Regions from separate parts of the Rothia sp. 27098_8_27 genome, predicted to be linked through region 2. Evidence: riboswitches for the same ligand, from Rfam matches in the RefSeq annotation. Region 2 holds a riboswitch; each other region holds the start of a gene.
The links. A riboswitch is a leader RNA that binds a small molecule or an ion and turns the genes downstream of it on or off. The one in region 2 is predicted to bind S-adenosylmethionine.
Positions count from the first base shown of each region.

Region 1: linked by a shared signal. The riboswitch ahead of O3675_RS04300 (bifunctional o-acetylhomoserine/o-acetylserine sulfhydrylase) and the one ahead of O3675_RS06710 (LLM class flavin-dependent oxidoreductase) in region 2 are both predicted to bind S-adenosylmethionine.
Region 3: linked by a shared signal. The riboswitch ahead of O3675_RS03640 (hypothetical protein) and the one ahead of O3675_RS06710 (LLM class flavin-dependent oxidoreductase) in region 2 are both predicted to bind S-adenosylmethionine.

Region 1 is NZ_JAPWAJ010000002.1:193,043-200,027, reverse strand. Features, by position in the region: gene O3675_RS04310 (MerR family transcriptional regulator) at 1-57, opposite strand, end outside; gene O3675_RS04305 (homoserine O-acetyltransferase) at 412-1,740, opposite strand; gene O3675_RS04300 (bifunctional o-acetylhomoserine/o-acetylserine sulfhydrylase) at 1,921-3,267, opposite strand; SAM riboswitch class IV at 3,373-3,485, opposite strand; gene O3675_RS04295 (ABC transporter ATP-binding protein) at 3,826-4,812, shown strand; gene O3675_RS04290 (ABC transporter permease) at 4,809-5,669, shown strand; gene O3675_RS04285 (ABC transporter) at 5,671-6,501, shown strand; gene rsgA (ribosome small subunit-dependent GTPase A) at 6,582-6,985, shown strand, end outside.
Region 2 is NZ_JAPWAJ010000005.1:56,376-63,360, reverse strand. Features, by position in the region: gene O3675_RS06720 (hypothetical protein) at 1-257, shown strand, start outside; gene O3675_RS06715 (YchJ family protein) at 360-788, opposite strand; gene O3675_RS06710 (LLM class flavin-dependent oxidoreductase) at 958-2,385, opposite strand; SAM riboswitch class IV at 2,500-2,608, opposite strand; SAM riboswitch class I at 2,784-2,880, shown strand; gene O3675_RS06705 (ABC transporter ATP-binding protein) at 2,885-3,721, shown strand; gene O3675_RS06700 (aliphatic sulfonate ABC transporter substrate-binding protein) at 3,786-4,850, shown strand; gene O3675_RS06695 (ABC transporter permease) at 4,850-5,692, shown strand; gene O3675_RS06690 (AMP-binding protein) at 6,110-6,985, shown strand, end outside.
Region 3 is NZ_JAPWAJ010000002.1:24,252-31,236, forward strand. Features, by position in the region: gene O3675_RS03635 (SNF2-related protein) at 1-2,858, opposite strand, end outside; SAM riboswitch class IV at 3,044-3,178, shown strand; gene O3675_RS03640 (hypothetical protein) at 3,214-3,441, shown strand; gene O3675_RS03645 (plasmid stabilization protein) at 3,452-3,886, shown strand; gene O3675_RS03650 (DUF6350 family protein) at 4,016-6,472, shown strand; gene O3675_RS03655 (4-hydroxyphenylpyruvate dioxygenase) at 6,485-6,985, opposite strand, start outside.

The DNA.
Region 1 (6,985 bases), on a different contig from region 2:
GCGCAGGGCGTGGGTGCTCACCCCCAACTGCTCCGCTACCTCTTGAATACTTACCACAGCGTTAATGCTATGGGGTTAGAGCGGGTCTAAAGCAAACCGAGAACCCTTACCTTCCAGTGCAACAAGAGGCTACTTCCGCGGTATCTCGCGGAGGTTCCACAAAGCACCCAAAAACCGGAAAATATTCCCTGACTTGGCACAACACTCTTCATAAAGATAGAAAAAATGCCGGACGCTCGCATCATACGAACGCCCGGCATTCTATTACATAACCCTAAGGGTGAAGGTTAATTCACGGTGGGCGGAAGGACAGTTGAGAATACCCAGTCATTCCCTCACAATCCCACACCCACTGTTCGGATAAAACAACATTCAGCAGGATGCGTGAAACGCCTTCGGGTGCCGGTTGAGTTAGCGAGTAACAGCGCCGTACAGACGAGTCATCGATTCCAAAGCTTCACGTTCACGCTGCGCCTCACTCGGGGCGACGGAATCATCCTCAACACCCAGGGCGCGAGCCAGAATCTTCTCCACCTGCTTCGCCTCAATCAAGAAGCCGTCATGGCCGTGGTTCGACTCGATAATGTCCACGGTAACCGGAGTGGGCAGTGCCTCCGCCAGGCGGTGCGACTCGTGGGGGAAGAACAGGCGGTCTGTGTTCACCGCCGCAATGGTCCACTCACAATCGGTGTGTGCCAGCGCCTGCGCCAGAGTGCCGCGGCCACGAGCCACATCGTGCGAAATCAGCGCCTCATTCACAGCCAGGTAGCTGTTCGCGTCAAAACGCTCAACCAGCTTGGCGCCGTGGTGGTCCAGGTAGCTTTCAATGGCGTAGCGGCCGCGCGGCTCACCCAGCGAACCGCCCACAGTGTTTTCGCCGCGGTTCTCCTCGCGGCCGAAGCGGTGCTCCAGCTCTGCGGGGCTACGGTAGGTGGTGTGCGCAATACGGCGCGCCAGAGCCAGACCGGCAGTCGGTGCAGGACCGGCATAGTAGTCGCCACCGGCAAAGTTCGCATCCGAACGAATCGCAATGTTCTGAGTGTGGGCCCAGGAAATCTGCTCCGCCGTAGCCGAAGGACCGGAGGCAATGACCGCGCATCCGCGCACCAGCTCGGGGTTAGTTGCCGCCCACTCCAGGGCGCGAGCACCACCGAGGGAACCACCAATCACGTAGCGGAAGCTGTTCACACCCAGGGCACGCGCCAGACGCGCCTCCGCACGTACGGAGTCGCGAATGCTCACCTGCGGGAAGCGGGAACCCCAGTGCTCACCAGCGCCCGGGTAGCCCTCGGGGACGATGCTCGACGGACCGGTAGAACCGTAGCAGCCACCCAAAATATTGGGAGCAATCACGAAGTAGCGGTTGGTGTCCACGACCGAGCCGGGGCCCACGATGCCTTCCCACCAGCCGTCCGATTCGATAGCGCGAATCAGCGGGGCGGGCATGTCGGGGGTGGGGACGCCGCGGGAGACATGCGTGTCACCGGTGAGCGCGTGCAGGATCAGGATGGCGTTATCGCCAGCCTCGTTGAGGGTGCCCCAGGTTTCGTAGCCGATGGTGACCTGCGGCAGGGTTACGCCGGATTCGAGCTCCAGGTCGCCAATGTTCAGCTGACGCAGGTAGCCTTGCGCTTCGGGGTGTTCGCGCTGGGTGCCTGCCACGGGGATGGGCGCGGTAACAGGCTGGTTGGTAGTGCCGGGCTGGGTGGTGCCGGACTGGCTAGTGCTCTGGGCGGTCATGGGGGTTCCCTTCACTGGGTTGGCCGGCGAGGTGGTGCCGGGTGTGAGCGGGGTACTCGTCTGCGGGTTGAGGCAGCGAGGCGGCGGTGCCGCGCGCTTATGAAATGCTCCGTAACGGGGAATCCGCAGGTGGACCGAAAAGCCGTAGCTTACCGGTCCACCTGCGGGTTACATCACCGTTTAGGAGAGGGTGTCAAAGCCCAGCTGCAGGTCAGCAAGAATATCGTCGATGTTCTCAATACCGACTGCCAGGCGGACGAAGTTCGGGTACACGCCAATCTTCTCCAGCTCCTCAGTGGAAAGCTGAGCGTGGGTGGTGGAGGCGGGATGAATCACGAGCGAGCGCACGTCACCGATGTTCGCCACGTTGGAGTGCAACTTCAGTGCGTCAACGAAGTTGCGGGTCTGCTCCAGGGTTGCGTCCTTGAGGGTGAAGCCGAGCACCGCACCGGGGCCCTTGGGCAGGTACTTCTGTGCGCGCTCGTACCAGGGGGAGGATTCCACGCCAGCCCAGATGACCTTCTCGACCTGCGGGTTGGCTTCGAGCCAGCGAGCGACCTTGGTGGCGTTCTCGATGTGGCGCTCGATGCGCAGGGAGAGGGTCTCCAGACCGATGCCGATGTTGAAGGCGTTGGTCGGCGAGATGGCGGCACCGGTGTCACGCAGCAGCGAAACGCGGGCCTTCAGAATGTAGGAGAGGTTCGCACCGAACGCGGAGTCCTTGCCCAGATCGCGTGCGTAGACCAGGCCGTGGTAGCCGGGGGCAGGCTGGTTGAACTTGGGGAACTTCTCGGGGTCTGCGCCGTAGTCGAAGTTACCGGAGTCCACAATCACGCCGCCGATGGAGGTGCCGTGGCCGCCCAGGTACTTGGTGGCGGAGTGGACGACCACATCCGCGCCGTGCTCGATGGGGCGCAGCAGGTAGGGGGTGGGCACGGTGTTGTCCACGATCAGGGGCACGCCGTTTTCGTGGGCAATTGCGGCGATGGGCTCAATGTCGAGCACGTCGTTGCGGGGGTTGGGCACGGACTCGCCGTAGAACAGCTTGGTGTTGGGGCGAACCGCAGCGCGCCACTCGTCGAGGTTGTCAGGATTCTCAACGAAGGTGGTTTCGATGCCGAGATCGGCGAGGGTGTACTTGAGCAGGTTATAGGTACCGCCGTACACGGAGGGCGAAGCGACCACGTGGTCACCGGCACCGGCAATGTTCAGAATTGCGTAGGTGATGGCCGCCTGACCGGAGGCCAGCAGGAGCGCGCCGACGCCGCCCTCGAGGGAGGCGATGCGGTTCTCGATAACTTCCTGGGTGGGGTTGTTGAGGCGGGTGTAGATGGGGCCCAGCTCGGCGAGAGCGAAGCGGTTTGCAGCTTGCTCTGCACTGTCAAAGACGAAGGAAGTGGTCTGGTAGATGGGTAGTGCCCGAGCTCCCGTTGTGGCATCCGGTGCCTGTCCCGCGTGAATCTGGCGGGTTTCGAACTTCCAACCGGCGGGGTTGGCGGGAGTCGGGACGGTAGTGTTGTTGCTCATGCTTGGCTCTCCTAAGGGGATAGTTAGGGGGCCGCATGCCGAGCGGTACAGGAATCGTCGTTGAGTTGTCCTGTCACGATTGATGTACCGGATTCGGTCACATCGGTCCCGCGCTTGCGTCACGCTTGTGCGTAACGCCCGGTCTTCACCCAGGGCACCCCACCGCGGAGGAGGGTTGCCGGCCAGCTAGCTGGGGCTTGTCGCTGGCGCTCTTGACCTGTTATTTAGAGTGTCATAGGGCACGGGGCGGGGTCAAGGTTTTTGTGGGTGCACGGTACTTTAAGACATTTCATTGCAAAGATGACGTTTTTTAACGTCTGTCATAAAACGTGAACGACGGTGTCGGGGCAATCCGAGGGCGAGGCAATCGAGATGCGGAGGTGGGCACCCACCACCCACATAGTAACCCCCATCACTTTTATCTACGGTTTTTCGGTACACTGAAATGACACATACACTCACGCAGGGTACAACTCACTACGGCTCGCTACGCCGTTTATCCTGCTCAGCATCCCTCCGGTATAGGGGCCAGAGGGTCATACCCGAAGGTTACCTACTATGTCTCTTGTTCTTGATGCGGCGCAGCTCAGCCGCGTCTTTGGCAAAGGTGAAAACGCTTTTACCGCCGTCGACAGGGTGTCGCTTCGCGTCAGTTCCGGTGAGATTCATGCCCTCCTCGGCCCCAATGGTGCGGGCAAAACGACGACCGTGCAGATGTGCTCGACCCTGCTCACCCCTACCGGCGGTAACCTCACCGTGAACGGTATTGACGCTATCGCCCACCCGCAGCGGGCGCGCCGTCACGTGGGCCTAGCTTTGGGAGGGGAGAACGGCTTCTACCCGCGCGCTAGTGCCCGCGACAATCTGCTGTTCTTCGCCGATGTTGCGGGGGTTTCCGGGCGGACCCGACGACACGAGGTGGAGCATGCCCTAGCACGCGTAGAGCTCACCGATGCGGCAACGCGGCCTGTCCAGGAGTTTTCCCGCGGCATGAAGCAGCGCCTACATATTGCCCGCGCCCTGCTCGGCTCCCCCGCCCTGCTCCTGCTGGATGAGCCGACCAATGGGCTCGACCCCGATATCGCTCTGACCGTGCGTACCCTCATCCGATCTCTGGCAAATGAAGGTACCGCCATTCTGCTGACGAGCCACCTGCTGGGCGAGATTGAGGACCTAGCGCACACCATCACCGTTTTGGGCGCAGGTTCTGTCGCCGTGAGCGGCAACCTCGAGGATATTGCCGCGCACGCCGGCATTGCCGCCACGACCGTGGTTCAGGTCGAGGCCACCGCCACCGAGGGCATTGATACGCTCCGCGGGTTCCTCGGCGATAAGGCGGCGGTACTTTTTGCCCCGCGTGGTTCCGGCTGGGAACTGACCCTCTACTGGCATGGCGAGCGCGCCACGTTCGAGGCGGGCGAGGCTCACCGCATCCTCACGGAGGGGCTTGCCACCGCGAACATTGGGGCACGGACCGAACCGTACACACGCCCGGCAACCTTGGAAGAGGCATACCTGGCGATGGCGGAGGGGCTCAAGCGATGAACGCTCAGACGCAACGCTCGGAAGAGTTCCAGCGGCAGGATCGACGGTACGACCTGTGGCAGGAGTGCGCCCGGCAGCTACGGCTCATGGGCTTTAGCCTGCGCCAGTTCCTGACGGTCCCCTACTTCATTCAGCTGCTCATCAGTACGGTACTCGGCTCGGTCATCCTTCAGGCGCTCGCCGTGCATGCGGCAACGCAGAACACTGCGGCTCAGCCTGTCGACCCGACCCTAGCCTGGACTCGCGCCGGCATTGTGGGCATGTGGTCGGTCTGCATCGTGTCTGCGGGCATCATCAATTTCGAGCGTTTCCGTGGGACCCTCGTGTACCTGTGTTCGGGGTCGATTTCTCCGGTGCGGGTGCTGGCGGCTATCGTTTCGAGCGCCTCCATTGTGGGTATGGCGGCTTTGCCCCTGTCGTGGCTCATCTGGGCTCTTGTGACGCTTAACCCGCAGGTCACGGATTTTTCGGCACTCTGGCCGCGCTACGTTCTGGGCGTTCCCCTGCTGTGGCTTGCGTGCCTGTCGGTCACGTTCATGATTGCGGTATTCTTCGTGGCCACGCCGAACGCTATCGCCTACGAGGAGCTATTGCTCGTGCCGGTTTTTATTCTTTCCGGGGTTCTCTTCACGACCATTGAAGCGCCCGCCTGGCTGGATGCCGCGGGCGTGCTCATTCCCCTGCAGGCGCCGGTTCACCTCCTACTTGGGCGTACCGCCATCACTACCCCGACGGATGCACTCCTGCCCGTAATTCAGACCCTGGTCGTGAGCTTCATCTGGGCGTTGTGCGCCTTCCTTTTTGCCCGGAAGGCTCTCGCCTCCGCCCGTCGTCGCGGCACCCTGGGGGCGATGTAGCGTGCCTGTTCTCTCTACTGATTCCCTGCCCGGCGTGGTGCGCCGGGCACTGTCTACCGCCTCTATTGGCTGGTCATCTTCTATTACCTTCGCAACCCTCGGAACGGCTGTCACGACCCTGGTTCTCGTACCCGGTCTTAACGTGCTTTTCACGGTGCTTCTGGGTGCTGATCTTGCCGCAAACGATACGGTACGCATCGGCTGCGCGTCTGCTCTGATTGCCACCCTCAGCTCCGTGGCAGCCGGTATTGTCGCGCGCGTTGCCACCGACCGGTGGATTGGCGTCTTCGAGTATGTGTGCACGGCACGCCCCGTGGATGCTGGCTACTGGCTGGGGGCGGCGGCGGTACCGGCGTTGCTAGCTTCCGTGACGGGTCTGAGCAATGTGGGCATCGTGTGGTTACTCTCCCTCACATCCTCCGCTGCGGGAGCAAGTTCCGGGCTTTTAGTTGGCACCATCTTACTGATGCCGGTTGCGATTCTTGGCGGAGTCTGCCTGGGTATTTTTGCCGCCGGGCTGGGCCTGTACCTGTCGGATCCGTACACGGGCTCGAATGTTCTGTCTATTGTTCTGCCAGTGAGCGCGGGCGTGATTGTGCCGGTGAGCACCTACCCCGCGTGGCTTGCGTGGGTGTGTTCCTGGGTTCCGGGGTCCCGGCTGGTGCAGGCTTTAGATACCTCTGGCAGTATTACGAGCAGCACCGCACCGGATCTCTTCGCGCTCCTGGCGACGGACGCGGCGCTGGCGGTGCTCTACGCCGCAGTGGGGTTGGGGCTGACATTCCTTGCCGCCCGCCGCATCCGTGCCGGTGCCCGCGCCTCGCTATTGTAAACGGTGAAACCTGAAAAAGAACGAACCTTTTAAGTGCCCGTGCCCGCTACCGGGCGCCGCAACCAAGAAAGACTATTCCTGTGACCATTGCTCCCGCTTCATACACCTTAGAGGCCCTCGGCTTCGACCCATCCTGGCAGGGCGCGGCAATCCGCGCCGCGTTCACCCTCAACGGCACGCTTGAAGATTTCACCCTCGCCCGCGTGAGCGCAGTGCACCGTACTCGCTGCGAGCTGCTGACCTGCGAGCGGGGCGAGCTCGTGAAGCTTTCCGCTCCCCTGCGCTCGGTTGAGAATGACTACGGTGAAGAAGAGTACCCCGTCGTGGGTGACTGGGTGCTGGCTCAGTCCATCCCTGGAACCGGTAGCGATAGCCAGCCCGCGGAGCATAAACCCCTCGCGATTCTGCCCCGCCGAAGCTACCTTACCCGCCCCAGCGCCACCCGAGAATCCGCGGATCAGCCCGTCGCCGCCAACGTGGATAT
Region 2 (6,985 bases):
AGAAGGTATCAGCCCTGCTCAACAATGGAGATTCCGATAAAAGTCGACATTTCCGAGATATTATTCTTTTGTCTTCGGTTCTTAATTCTCAAGAGCGTCGAGATATCCCGACGCTTTCTGGAAAACAGATATATCGCCTTCATGATGGTGTCTCCAGGTCAGTTCACGAATATACCGGCATTATTTCTGACCATGAGCTGGAGGTAGCCTCTCGTTTAGAGAACTATCTTGAAAAGCTTCTAAAAGACAGAAGCTAACTAAAACAAGGAACGGCAGAATCGTTCCGGTTTCGGAATGATTCTGCCATTTCTTCTATGTCCACACTCTGCACGTACGAGAGGCAGGGAAAGTGACGAGACTTAGCGGACGTCTCCATCCACATAGAACCAGGCGCCGCCCACCTTCTCAAAGCGCGACAGCTCATGCATGCTGCCCTTCACCCGCTCCTCCGCAGGAACACTCGGCACCGAACGGTAATACGCAACGAACTCCACCGTACCGGACGCATCAAACGGGCTACCCGAAGCACCGAGAATATCCAGGCGATACCAGCGGATATCATCCTCCAACTCCAAGGCGGCCGGGCGAGTACTCGGATGCCAGCTCGCCAGCAAGTACGCCGCATCCCCTGTCGCAAACGCGGTAAAACGCGAGCACATCAGCTGCTCCGGCGCGGGAGCAGTCAACGTGCCGGAGGCGGCAAACTCGCCCAGGAACCTGCCGCAGCAGGCGCCGTACACCTCGCCGCTCGAGCAGGGGCAGCGGTCATCATGGTTTAGTTCAGTCATGCCACCCAGTATAAAGAACGCGCCACGTCAAGAAAGTGCCGCATCAAGAAAGCACAGCGCAAAGAAACGCCCGCTCTGCCGGGGATACAAATCCTCCAGTAGAACGGGCGTTCTTGTTTTCAATCGTTAAGTTTGAGCGCACCTACACGGTTCGCATCAGCGGCAACGCTTATTCAGCGGTTGCGCGAGCCGGGGTGTCAGCAGCCGAAGGCTTACCCACGTATGCGCCGCGGTACTTAGCGGCCGGGTGGGAGTCAGCAACCTTGGTGTGGCCCTTACCGAAGATGTTCTCACGCAGGGTGTTGCCCTCGTACTCGGTGCGGTAGCGGCCGCGCTTCTGCAGCTCGGGCACAACGTACTCGATGAAGTCCTCGAAGGAGCCCGGGGAGACGTGGTATGCCAGGTTGATGCCGTCCAGGCCACCCTCATCGATCCAACGCTCCAGCTCGTCAGCAACCTGAACCGGGTCACCAACAATGACATCGCCCATGCCGCCGAGGGTGGTGTGCTCAGCGATGGCCTTGCGGGTCCACTTCTTGTCCTTCGCCTGCAGGGTGAAGGGGGTCAGGAAGGACTGAATCGACTCGGTCTGCACGTAGTTCAGGACCTCGTCCTCGTCGAACTGGGACAGGTCAACACCGGACCAGCCGCCGATGATAGCCTGTGCAGATTCGAGGTTGATGTACTTCTTGTACTCCTCGTACTTTGCCTTTGCCTTCTCTTCGGTCTCATCCACGATGACGGAGAGCATTGCGAGGATCTTGACGTCGTCACGGCTACGGCCCTGCTCCTCGGCAGCGGCGCGAATACGGTCGGTCACAACGCGGGTCAGGTCCGGGCGCAGGGCGCTGATGAACACAGCCTCAGCGTGCTTACCGGAGAACTTCTGGCCGCGGCTGGATGCACCAGCCTGGAAGATCACGGGGGTGCGCTGCGGGCTCGGCTCGGTCAGGGAGATGCCGGGCACGGAGAAGTACTTGCCCTTGTGGCCAATCGGGTGGACCTTGGAGGGGTCAGCGTAGAGGCCGCGCTCACGGTCCTTGACTACTGCGCCGTCTTCCCAGGAGCCTTCCCACAGCTTGTAGCAGACGTCCAGGAACTCGTCCGCGATCTCGTAACGCTCGTCGTGCGGGATCTGGGTGGGCAGGCCCTGGTTCTCAGCAGCCGAAGGCAGGTAAGAAGTCACAACATTGAAGCCGACGCGGCCCTCAGTGAGGTGGTCGAGGGAGGCGTAGCGGCGAGCCAGGGTGTAGGGCTGCTCAAAAGTAGCGGCAGCAGTCACGCCAAAGCCGAGGTGCTCGGTCACTGCAGCCATTGCAGAAATCTGGGTTGCGGGGTCATTCACGGGAACCTGAGCGGCACCCTCAATGGCGGGAGCGGCAGAGTTCTTGTACACGTCGTAGATACCAACAACGTCAGCGATGAACACGGCGTCAAACAGGCCGCGCTCAAGGGTCTTAGCCAGGTCAGTCCAGTACTTGATGGTGTTGTACTCGGTTGCGCGGGAGCGCGGGTGACGCCAGAGGTCGAAGCTCTGGTGACCAATGCAGGTCATTTCGAATGCGTTAACTACGATGCGCTTCTTCTGCTCAGCCATCGATTTTCCTTTCGCGAATGATCGGGGAGGATCGGGTTAGTGCCCTGCACCCCGCGCGCCGCCTCCTTTTTGCCTTCTGCGTTCGGTGGTGGCCTTCGTGCAGGTGGCGCGTTCGCGCCGTACTTGCCTCTTTTCATTGAGGCCAGATCATCATCTGGGGCACCCCGCTACGGGAGAGGGTTGCCGCCCGGCTAGCCAGAGCTTAGCGCCGGGACTCATGATCTCGTGGTTTGAGTGTACGGGGCACGCGGGAGGGAGGTCACGTTTGTGACGAAAAAATCTTTTTGTGACGTGGAACCGAAATATTTCGTGATAAATGCGAAATATACGGTCATAGAAATTCATACGCGCCCGCCGGGTTGATTGAGGCACACCACAGCCCATAGGGTGGGAGAAGCAAACCATCCAGAGCGACTGAGAGACCTGGCTCCACGACGTCGCAGCAACCGGCACGGATTCTTCCGCCCCCGGTGCTAACGCCAGGAACGATGGAAGTGACATGACACTCAACAGTGCAGTAACTGACGTACCCACCAGTGAAAAGAACGGCCGCCGTGCCGTATCCACCGCCGCCGTCCCCTTGAGCTTTGAAGACGTCGGACAATCTTTCCCCGTGCCCGGCGGAACCCACGAAGTTCTTCGCGGAGTCTCCTTCACCGCAGCCCCCGGCGAGATTATCTCCGTCATCGGCTCCTCCGGATGCGGCAAATCCACCCTCCTGCGTGCAGCAGCAGGACTGAACCGCATCACCGCAGGTACCGTGCGTATCGGCGAGAAGGCAGTGACCGGCCTCGACCCCCGCGTAGCTATCGGCTTTCAGGAACCGCGCCTGCTCCCCTGGCGCACCGTCGCCGACAACGTGGCGCTCGGGCTGCCGCAGGGCACCAAAAAATCTGAAGGCGCAGCATCCGTAGCGCGCCTGCTCGACCTGGTCGGACTGGGCGAATACGCAACCCACCGTCCCAAGGAAATTTCAGGCGGTATGGCTCAGCGCGTGTCCCTGGCGCGAGCGCTCGCACGCAACCCCGGCGTGCTACTGCTCGACGAGCCCTTCGGTGCTCTGGACGCGCTGACCCGCATCAACATGCAGGATTTGCTGTTGGACGTGCACCGTCAAGACCCGACCACGATTCTGCTGGTCACCCACGATGTGGAAGAGGCGCTGTACCTCTCTGACCGGGTGATTGTCCTCGGTAAGGACACCCCGGAGGCGCCCGCCACCATCCAGCGCATTGTGACCGTTGACCGTTCTCACCCGCGTGACCGCGCCGATGCAGAGATCACGGCGCTGCGCAGCGAACTGCTGGCTGAGCTCGGCGTGGAAGATAACGCCTAAAGCCGCCACGAAACGCATTTCTTACACATCACATCATCATCTTCAGAAGCGAAAAGATTTCATCATGACTTACTCCCCGTCTCGCCGTACCGCCCTCAAGTCCCTTGCTGCAGCCGCCGCTTTTGCTACTCTGCTCAGCGCCTGCGCCGGTGAAGGTTCCGGTTCCGCTAACGCCTCCGGTGCTGCCGGTGGTGGCAATCAGAACACCGTGACCATTGACTACGCGACCTACAACCCGCTGTCCCTGATTATCCGCAAGAAGGGTTGGCTTGAGACCGCCCTCGCCGCCGAGGGTAAGAAGGTTGAGTGGGTCAAGTCGGCCGGCTCGAACAAGGCGAATGAGGCGCTGCGTAGCGGCAATATTGATGTCGGCTCGACCGCCGGTTCGGCGGCGCTGCTGGCACGCGCTAATGGCTCCCCCATCAAGGTCATTAGCCTCTACTCGCAGCCGGAATGGTCGGCACTGGTGACCCGCAAGGATTCGGGCATCACCAAGGTTGCGGACCTGAAGGGTAAGACCGTTGCCGTGACCAAGGGTACCGACCCGTACTTCCTGCTGCTGCAGGCACTCAAGCAGGAAGGTATTTCCGCTTCGGACCTGACCATTCAGAACCTGCAGCACGCCGACGGCCGCACCGCCCTGGATAACGGTCAGGTCAACGCGTGGAGCGGCCTGGACCCGATCATGGCTGCTGCCGAGGTGGAAAGCGGCGACGTGCTCTTCTACCGCAACCTGAACTTCAACACCTACGGCTTCCTGAACGCGACCGAGAAGTTCATTCAGTCCAACCCGACCGCCGCACAGACCATCGTGGACGTGTACGAGTACGCTCGCGCCTGGGCTAAGAAGAACCCCGAAGAGGCTGTGAAGATTGTCGAGGAGGAGTCCGGCATTAAGCACGAGACCGCTCAGGTCGTCATGGAGCGCACCCACCTGGACATCGACCCGGTTCCGGGCGCTAAGCAGGTTGAGGTTCTCAAGGGTGTCGGCCCGATTCTGGTGGAGTCCGGCGACGTTCCCTCCCAGTCTGACGTGGACAAGGCACTGAACAGCATTGTGGACGACCAGTTCGCAAAGAAGTCTGACAGCGCAGCCGTTGAGAAGATCGCAAAGGTGGTTGAGAAGTAATGACCGCCGCAACGATTACCGCCGCCTCCAGCGCTCGCGCTGAGCGTGCCGAGAAGCGTGTCTCTTCCGTGAAGCTGCCGTCGAACCCGTTCGCCGGTAAGCAGTACCTGGGCCTGATTCTTCCCCTGGCGCTGATTGCCCTCTGGTACATTCTGAGCACGAACGGCGTGTTCACCCAGGTTCAGCTGCCCTCCCCCGACCGTGTGGTCAGCGCCGGTGTTGAGCTGGCGCAGCGCGGCGAACTGGGCCGCCACGTGGCGATTTCTACTCAGCGTGTGCTGATTGGTTTCGGTATTGGTGCCGTGCTCGGCCTGGTGCTGGGTGCGCTGATTGGCTTGTCTGCGCCGGTGCGTCTGATTGCCGCACCGACCATTGGTGCGCTACGTGCCGTACCGTCCCTGGCGTGGGTTCCGCTGCTTCTGCTGTGGATCGGTATCGGCGAGAATTCCAAGGTGACCCTGGTTGCTATTGGTGCATTCTTCCCGGTGTACACCACGGTTTCTGCGGCTCTGGCGCACGTTGACCCCAAGCTTGTGGAGGCGGCACGCGCCTTCGGCCTGAAGGGTCTGCGCCTGTTCACCACGGTTCAGCTTCCCGCGGTTCTGCCGTCGGTCGTTTCGGGTCTGCGTCTGGCGCTGGCTCAGGCGTGGCTGTTCCTGGTCGCCGCCGAGCTGCTGGGTGCATCCATGGGCCTGGGTTACCTGCTGACCGACTCGCAGAACAACGGCCGCACCGACCGCCTGCTACTGGCTATTGTGGCGCTGGCGGTGCTCGGTAAGATTACCGACGCGCTGGTGGGCGTTTTCGAGCGCTGGGTGAAGGCGAAGTACCCCAGCAACTAATAGAGAAGGCTCGGCGTTCGCGCTGAGTTTTAGGAGAGATGTCCGCCGCGTGGTTGCTCCCGACAGTGAGCAAATCATCGCTACGCGCCGGAGAAAGAAGTCGGCGGGGAAACCTGTCGCCTACTGAATGATGATGATGTGCCCCGCCCCGCGCCCCACAGCAGTGAGCGCGGGGCGGGGTCTTTAAATATGTCGTTATATTACGAACTGGTACTCACCATTCCGAATATGACGGGCTCCTTTGCTTCCTGGCCCGGAGCGCGCTTTACTAAGAAGGCAAACCATCCAGAGCGACCGAGAGACCTGGCTCCGTGACGTCGCAGCAACCCCCTCGCCAACGCACACACAGACCCCACGGTCACACAGACAGCGGCACGGCAAGCAAGGGTGCTAATGCCAGCAACCGATGGGAGAATAATGGGACTGCCCACCCCCTACTCGTTCACCGACCCGCTGAACCCCACCCCGAACCCCGCCCTCGAATCTGACGAGGCACGCGTCGCGTTCTGGGAGAAGCAGGCACAGCGCCTCACCTGGGCTGAGCCCTGGCACACCGCGCACCGCTTCGAGAAGCCGAAGTCCCTCGGCTTCGATGAGGAAGGCATCGAACAGTTCACGATCCCCGAAATTAAGTGGTTCGAGGGCGGCAAGCTCAACGTCGCCTACAACTGCGTGGACCGCCACGTGGAGGCGGGCCGCGGCGACAAGGTCGCCCTCTACTTTGAAGGTGAGCCCGGCGACCGCGAAGCCATCACCTACGCCGAGCTGCAGCGCCGCATCGCGAAGGCAGCGAACGGCCTGCTGTCCCTGGGCGTGCGCAAGGGTGACCGTGTGGTCATCTACCTGCCCGTCATCCCCGAAACCATTATTTTCACTCTCGCCTGCGCGCGTATTGGCGCGATCCATTCCCTCGTCTTCGGTGGTTTCTCCGCCGAGGCGCTGAAGTTCCGTGTGGAAGACACCGGCGCGAAGGTTCTCATCACCACCGACGGTCAGAACCGCCGCGGCAAGGTCGTTCCCGTGAAGGTCAACGCCGACGAGGCGTGCTCCGGTGAGAACAATATTGAGCACGTGATCGTGGTGGACCGCACCAGCGCCTCCGACCCGGTAGCGCACGCCGCTGTGCCGTGGACTGAGGGCCGCGACGTCTGGTACCACGACCTGGTGGACGACCAGCCGGACACCCACGCCTACGAACTGCACGACGCAGAAGACCCGCTGTTCATCATTTACACCTCCGGCACCACCGGTAAGCCCAAGGGTCTGGTGCACACCATGGCTGGATACCTGGTG
Region 3 (6,985 bases), on a different contig from region 2:
GCCCAGTTGGCGATAACGGAGGTCGGCGCAACCACGAGGAAGGGCGCGAACGGCTCGACGCTCTCACCTCGCTTTGCGGCACGTTCGGAGGCGGCACGGTGCTCCTCCATCGCGTGGGCGAGCAGGGCGAGAGCCTGCACGGTCTTACCCAGACCCATATCGTCGGCGAGAATACCGCCCAGACGCTGCTCGTACAGGAACGACAACCACTGGAAACCCTCCACCTGGTAGGGGCGTAGGGTCGCCTGCAGGCCGGTGGGTACCGGGCAGCTCGGAATAATCTGGCGGGAAGTCTTCTTGCGAGAGGTCTTCTGGAGCGCGGGGGAATCCTGAGCGCCCTTGTCGAGTGCTTTTTCAATGCCCTTTTCGGGGTTCTCTTCGGCGCTCTCTTCGGCATCCTCCAGGCCCTCAACCAGCTGTAGCAGCGAACGCACCTGAGCATCCCACCGCGCGGTCGTATGCACGCTCGCCGCCAGCGACTCCAGCTCAGAGAACAGCCCCGCCTGGTGACGGTTAATGCGCAGCTCACCGCCCGCATCGTCGAGTTCGCGAGCCTCCGCAATGAGGGTGCGCAGGGTCTTAAACTCGGGTCGACGCAGCGAGAAATAGGTGCCGTTACCGAGCAGAATACGGTCCGCCCCGCGATCGAGCGCCTCAAAAATCTGTGCAAACGGTACAGTCCAATTGTTGACCTTCACCGCAATGCCCAGCCCGAACCAGTCGCGCGAATTACCCTCGCTCACGGTGATTTCAATCAGCGCGTCGGTTGCCTCCACGAACTGTGGCGGGGTGCCGTTAAAACGCACCTGAACAGCGGAAACACGGCGAAGCTTCGGCAGAATCGCACTGAGCAACTCGCGGGTCTCCCAGCCTTCGATGCGGCGCTCCTCCAGCCCGGAAAGCGCCGGGTGGGCGGCAAGAATTGCGCGCACCGAACGCAGTACGCGCGCCTCAAAACGTTCGTCGCGCACCTCGCCGCCCTCTTCACCGGGGTAACCGAAAACGGGCAGGGAGTACACATCGGAGGCACCCGCAGAGTCCTGTGCGCTCGCCTCCTCTGCGCTGTCCTCCGCGAAGGGGTTCAGCGGGTACTCCCAACGCCAGCTCAGCTGCGCGTCGTGGCGTACCTGCTCGTCAAAGCTGATTTCAAGCACCAGATGCGGCGGCTTCACGCGCGGCAGCGCCAGCGCAGGATCGGGGGTCAGCGAGGGAATGGAACGGCTGAGCGCGGGCAGATACTCCTTCTGGAACGTGGCGCGTTCCGCGGCGGGAATGTGCACGGTTCCGGCGCTAATGAGCGATTCGGAGGCGGCATCGAGCGGCTCGACCAGGGGGATGAGTGCCAGCTCCACGCCCTCGGGCAGTTCGGGTACGGCGGGGGAGTAACGCACCCGCTCACCCTGTACTGGGGCAATCGTCGGTGCGCTATTCTCGGCTTCCTCAGTCGGCGCCTCCTGCTCGCTCTTCTGAACAAAAGATTCACGGCCCACTTCATCCAGTGCGCCGGGGCGCGCGGTCTTCCAGTGCACCGCCTTTGCCGCCTGCTCGTACTCCTGCTGGGCGAGCCCGCCCAGGGCAAAGAAGCCGGTGCGCGGGGTGCCGATGGGGTGGCAGTGCGCGGCGGGTAGCCAGAGCTGGCGCAGTAGTTCGCCTTCGCGTCCTTCCCAGCTGAGCGCGGCTTGAAGCTGTAGTCCGGTGCCTTCTGCGTGTTTCTCTTCGCTGGCGGCGGCGTGCAGGCGCACCTGTGCGGGGCTCAGCACGGCGTAGTTCACCTCGCGACCGTTGACGAGCAGGGGCAGGCCAATATCCTCCGCACGGGCGAGTACGTCCCAGAGTAGAGTGGAGGCAGAAGCGCTGATTGAGATCCAGTCGCGGTGCGAGGAATACATGTTCTGCCAGGGGCGGGCAATCGAGTAGAGCTCGGCGAAGAATCGTTCGTGTTCGGGGTAGATTTCGTGCCGCCCGACGGGCCCGCCCACGCTGGATGCGAAGGTTTCCCAGCTGAGTCCGCCCTTGATCCAGCGCCCGGTTTTGGACGCCATGAGCGGTCGGGCGAGCAGGTTAATGCTGGGGGTTGCGCCGGGCATATTGCGGCCGCGCGCGTAGGAACCGGAGACACTCAGTGAGAAATCCAGGGCACCGCTCACGCGCATCGAATCGATGCCCGCAAGGTCCTGACGTGCGGAAAGAACGGAGGAGAGGTCGCGCCGCCATGCCGAGATTTTGGTGGCGGATGCCTCTGCTTGCAGGCTCGGGGAGGCGCCTAGCTCGTTGAGCGCAAAGCTTCCCTGGGTGTTTTCGGGCTCGGTAGCCGCTGCATCGGGTGCGGGCAGTTTCGCCGCGGTGGTGAGCGCACCGGAGGCGCGCAACGCCGCGAGCGGGTCGGCGGCTTTCTTCGCCTCTGCAACATCCGCACTCTTCGCTGCTACGCCATGAGAGCCAGTATTGGGCACGCCGACGGGTCCGGGGTGTTCGCTGAGCGCCTTTTTCGCTACGGAGGCGCGGTCGAGCGCGGTGAGCATGAGCGCTACGGCGTGCTTGCAGTCGGTGAGTACGGGGCAGGTGCAGCGGGCAGTGAAGGTTGCGGAGCCGCTGACGGCGGGGAAGAAGCGGACGGTCACTTCGTAGGGGATGATGGTGCTTCCGTTGACGAGCCCGGTGAGGGTGCGTTCGTCTTCGTCGTAGCTGTAGCGGATGACTTCGCGGTTGTGCTGGTAGGCGACACCGCGCTGGTAAGTGCGGTGCCCGGCCTGGCGAATGATCTGCGGTACGGTGACGGGAATTTCGGGGAAAGGATTGTTGGCGCTCACCAGCTCATTATCGCGTATCGTGCGGGCTTGCGCCTTGTCGCCGGTCATTGCCGGGTGGGTGTGCAGGATGCGTTTTTGATGCATAAAAACAGCGGTATTCACATAAGATATTCCGCGCCGTATCAAAAATTCCCGCCATTCAAAACACTTCCACAAGCCAAAACGCCAATAATCTAAATCTCTTTCAAAAAACGCTTTACTTAACTTGAGAAAATGCTGTAAGCTAAACCCAGCTTCAAGAGTTTCGACTGATAAGCTCCGACTATGGTCGAACGCCAACCCCATGTTCACGGGTGGCTCGGATGACGAAGCGGTTTGTATTCACCACCGGAATAACCGGTGGTAATTGGTACAGACAAGAGCAACGCGAAAGGATCGCGCCACTCACGGCGCAGGTTGTCACATGTACAACGGCTCTGCAACCGAAGCAGCAATCTCTCTGAACCCCTCCCGCTCCTACCAGGAAAGCCTGCGTGCCGCAGCTGTCCCCGCGCGAGGCGGATACACCGCAGTCAGCATTGACGATTACTCCCGCATTTCTTCTAAGCGCGACGAGTTCCTGAACTTCCTTCTTCTGCCGAACCCCGAGGGCATCCCCGCTATTCAGTACGCCGGTCTGCGCGTAGCGTAGCATTAGGGGTATGAATTTCTCCGGTATGCTCCTGGACTCCGACGTTCTTGCGGAGATCCGTAAGGCGGATCCTGATCCCGCCGTGGTCGCTTTTCTGCGCCGCCGCTCGTTCCGACACATGTACATTTCCGTGCTGAGTATTGGCGAGTTGAAGGGCCTGTACCCCTACCCGGAAACTGATCGTTGGATTACCGAACTTCTTGAGCGCTTTGGCGACCACGTTATTAATGTGGATGCGCATGTGAGCCTCGAGTGGGCTGGTCGTCAGGCGCCGCTCGGTGTGCATGCCGTGGGTCGTGATGATGCCGGTCCGCTGCCTACCGCCGCCCTGGAGGGTCTGATGGCGGCGAGCGCGAGTGCCTATGATTTGGAGCTGATTTCTTCTAAGGCTCAGGTGTACCGCGCCTGGGGTGTTCAGGCTTCCAACCCGTGGACTGAGGATTAAAACTTTGCCGGATGCGCGTCCTCGCGTGCGCGTCTGGATGAATACCTGTGTGAATAGTTGTGAGAACCCGCTTTCGAGTGTTAATCGGAGGCGGGTTTCGTCGTTAATTCGTGGCATGATTGAAGGACGATGAAAAGCACCTCACCTATCTCTCGTTATTCCATGCCCATGCCTCTGTGGCTTCAGGGTGTTGTTGAGCTAATTGTTACTGCCCTGTTCTCTGCGCTTGCTGTGTTTGCGGCGATGTCTGCCGTGTGGGCGACCAAGGGTTTTGGCGACATGGAGTTCTCCTCCGTGGCCGCCATGTCGGCGCACCTGTGGCTTCTGATTCACGGTGTTCCCCTGGATCTTGCGGCTGCTTTTGGTGCTTCTGCCGGCACGATGACGCTGGTGCCGCTGGGTTTGAGTATTCTGCCTCTGCTGCTCTGTTACCGTTCGGGTCGTCGCCTGGCGCGCGCCTCGTATGAGGGTGAGTTTTTGATTCCGGTGCTGTCCGGTTCGGTGACCTATGCGCTGATTAGTTCGGCGATGTACGGTTGGGCGAGCCCGCATCCGCAGCCTCTTCAGGCGTTGAATGCTGCCCTGGTGCCTTTGGGTATTGTGGTGGCTGGTCTGATGTGGGGTGGCTACCGTGAGGCGCGTTCGCTCTCGCGCATGGTGGGTGTTGATACTGCGGAGCAGATTTCGCAGATGAGTCAGTATTCGCGTTGGGCGGGTTCGTACGCCTGGGCTGTGGTGCGTGCTGCGGTGGTTGCTTTTGTTGCGCTGATTGGTTTGGGTGCGGTGCTTTTGGGTATCGGTATTTTGGCGGGCTGGTCGCAGATCGTTGCCACCTACCAGGAGCTGCACGCGGGCGCTGTGGGTGATACTGCGGTGACTCTGCTGCAGCTGGGTTTCTTGCCGAACCTGGTAATCTACGCGATTGCGTGGTCGACCGGTGCCGGTTTCTCCTTTGGTGCGGGCACCTCGGTTGGTTTGACCAGTAGCGATGCTGGTACTTTGCCGATGCTTCCGATTTTGGGCGCTGTGCCCGAGTCGTTGGGCACATTTGGTCTGGTGGGTTTGCTGGTGCCACTGGTTGCCGGTGCGATTGCTGGCTGGTGGTTCTTGCGTGAGGGTGAGGATCACCTGGATGAGTGGGTTGCTCTGAAGGTTCCGTTCCGCCCGCTGTCTGCGCTGATTTCTGCGGTGGTGCTGGGCGTGATGACCGGTATTATGACGTCGTTTGGTGCCCTGTGGCTGGGCTGGATTTCGTACGGCTCTCTGGGTATTGGTCGTTTTACGGAGGTTGGTGCTGAGCCGCTGACTTTTGCGGCGCATACCGCGTTGACGGTGGGTGCCGGCGTGACTTTCGGTATGTTGCTGAGCCGCGCCCTGGTGCCGGATAGTAGCCGTGAGCTGCCTCGTTTTGCGGATGAGCGCCCGAACCTGGGTGAGCGTCTGATGAGTTTTACTGCTTCGACTCGTGAGCGTTTTGCGGAGCGTCGTGAGCAGCGTGCGCAGGCGCGTGCGGAGCGTATGGAGCGTGAGGCCGAGGAAGCCGCGGCACGTGAGGCGGCTGAGCGTGAAGCTGCAGAGCGTGAAGCTGAGGAAGTCGCCGCTCGTGAGGCTGCAGAGCGTGAAGCAGCTGAGCGCGAGGCGGAAGAGACGGCACGCGCGGCTGCCTCTAAGAAGGCTTCTGAGAAGAATGTCTCTGAGCCTGAGCAGTCTGTTGTATCTGAGGTAGCGACCGGTCATGTTCCGGTGCATCCGCAGGAGCCGGTGGTTGCCGTCCCCGTGGAGGCGACCGAACAGCTGGCGCAGCGTGCGGCGGCGGACGCTTTCGCCGAGATTGTTGCAGAGCGTGAAGAGGCGGCTAAAGAGCCCGCCTCCGAAGAGGCTACTGCTGAAGAGAGCCCCGCTGAGCAGTACGAGCCGATTGAGGCCGTTCAGCAGGTCGATTACCTGCACTCCGCACCCCCGCACGATGAGGATGCTGACGAACACGGCACCTATAACCCCGCCGTGTACGCTCATGACCCCTCCGAGGAGGAGACTCGCGAACTGATTCAGGAGCCCGTCTACGAGACTGCCGAACCTGTGGCTACTGAGCGTGAGAACGCTGTTGAGGAGCCTGCGGAGCAAGCGCCGCGTTCGAAGGGTCGCGCGAGCCGCATTATGGCGTACTTCGGTTTTGGTCTTGAGCAGCCCGCCACTGCGCAGGATGAATCAGCGCAGGATAACTCGGCTGATGCCGCCCACGCTGAATCTGCCGCGCAGGACCGCGCCGGCGATGATCGTACCAGCGACCGCGCACACGAGCGCGCGCAGAAGCGCGAGGCGAAGAAGGCGGCTAAGGCGGCACGCAAGAAGCAGAAGAACGACCTAGAACGTGATTTTGTGGATCGTGAGCTGGATGTCCTCTCTGCCGATCAGGCGATGAGCCGCATCTTTGAGGTTCGTAGCCAGACCGGCATCCTTCCGCTGGTGACCGATGAGGCGTCTACCGTGGAGCTGCCCCCGCTGGATGTCAGCTCCTCGAAGTCTCATGGTTCTAGCGCCCAGGGCTCTAATGCGCAGGGTTCTAACGCCCGCAAGAAGAACTAGCGCACAGAACCCCTAACGAGCTGCAGAAGAGCTAGAGCTGGACGTGCCGGTGAGCTTGTCCATCGTGCCCTGGAACTTCTGATCGCAGGTGTACATGTCGGTCTGGGTCAGCGCGGCGGCGCGGCACTCACGGTACTCCTGCGCGCCGGGCATGAGGGCAAGACCGATGCCGCCGAGCAGGGTCATCGCGCCGTAGATGATGCTGACGCCCGCGGCAATGTAGAAGAACCAGGGGCCGCGGTAGACGGCGGTGCGCACAATCGCAATAATGCTCAGGGTAATGCCGGCGAGAGCGAAGATGAAGAGCGCCAAGAAAAGCGGCATCGTGGAGAGCACGAAGGAAGACGCCGCAAAAATCACCAACGCGGCAGCAATCAGCATGAGCGAGGTGCGAATATTCGCTTTCTGCTGTTCGATGGGGTCGATGGGCTTACGCGGCTTCTTACCCTGAGGGGCCCGATGTGGCGGCATCATGTTCTGCGGCGCCTGCTGCGGCGCTCGCGGCGGAACCTG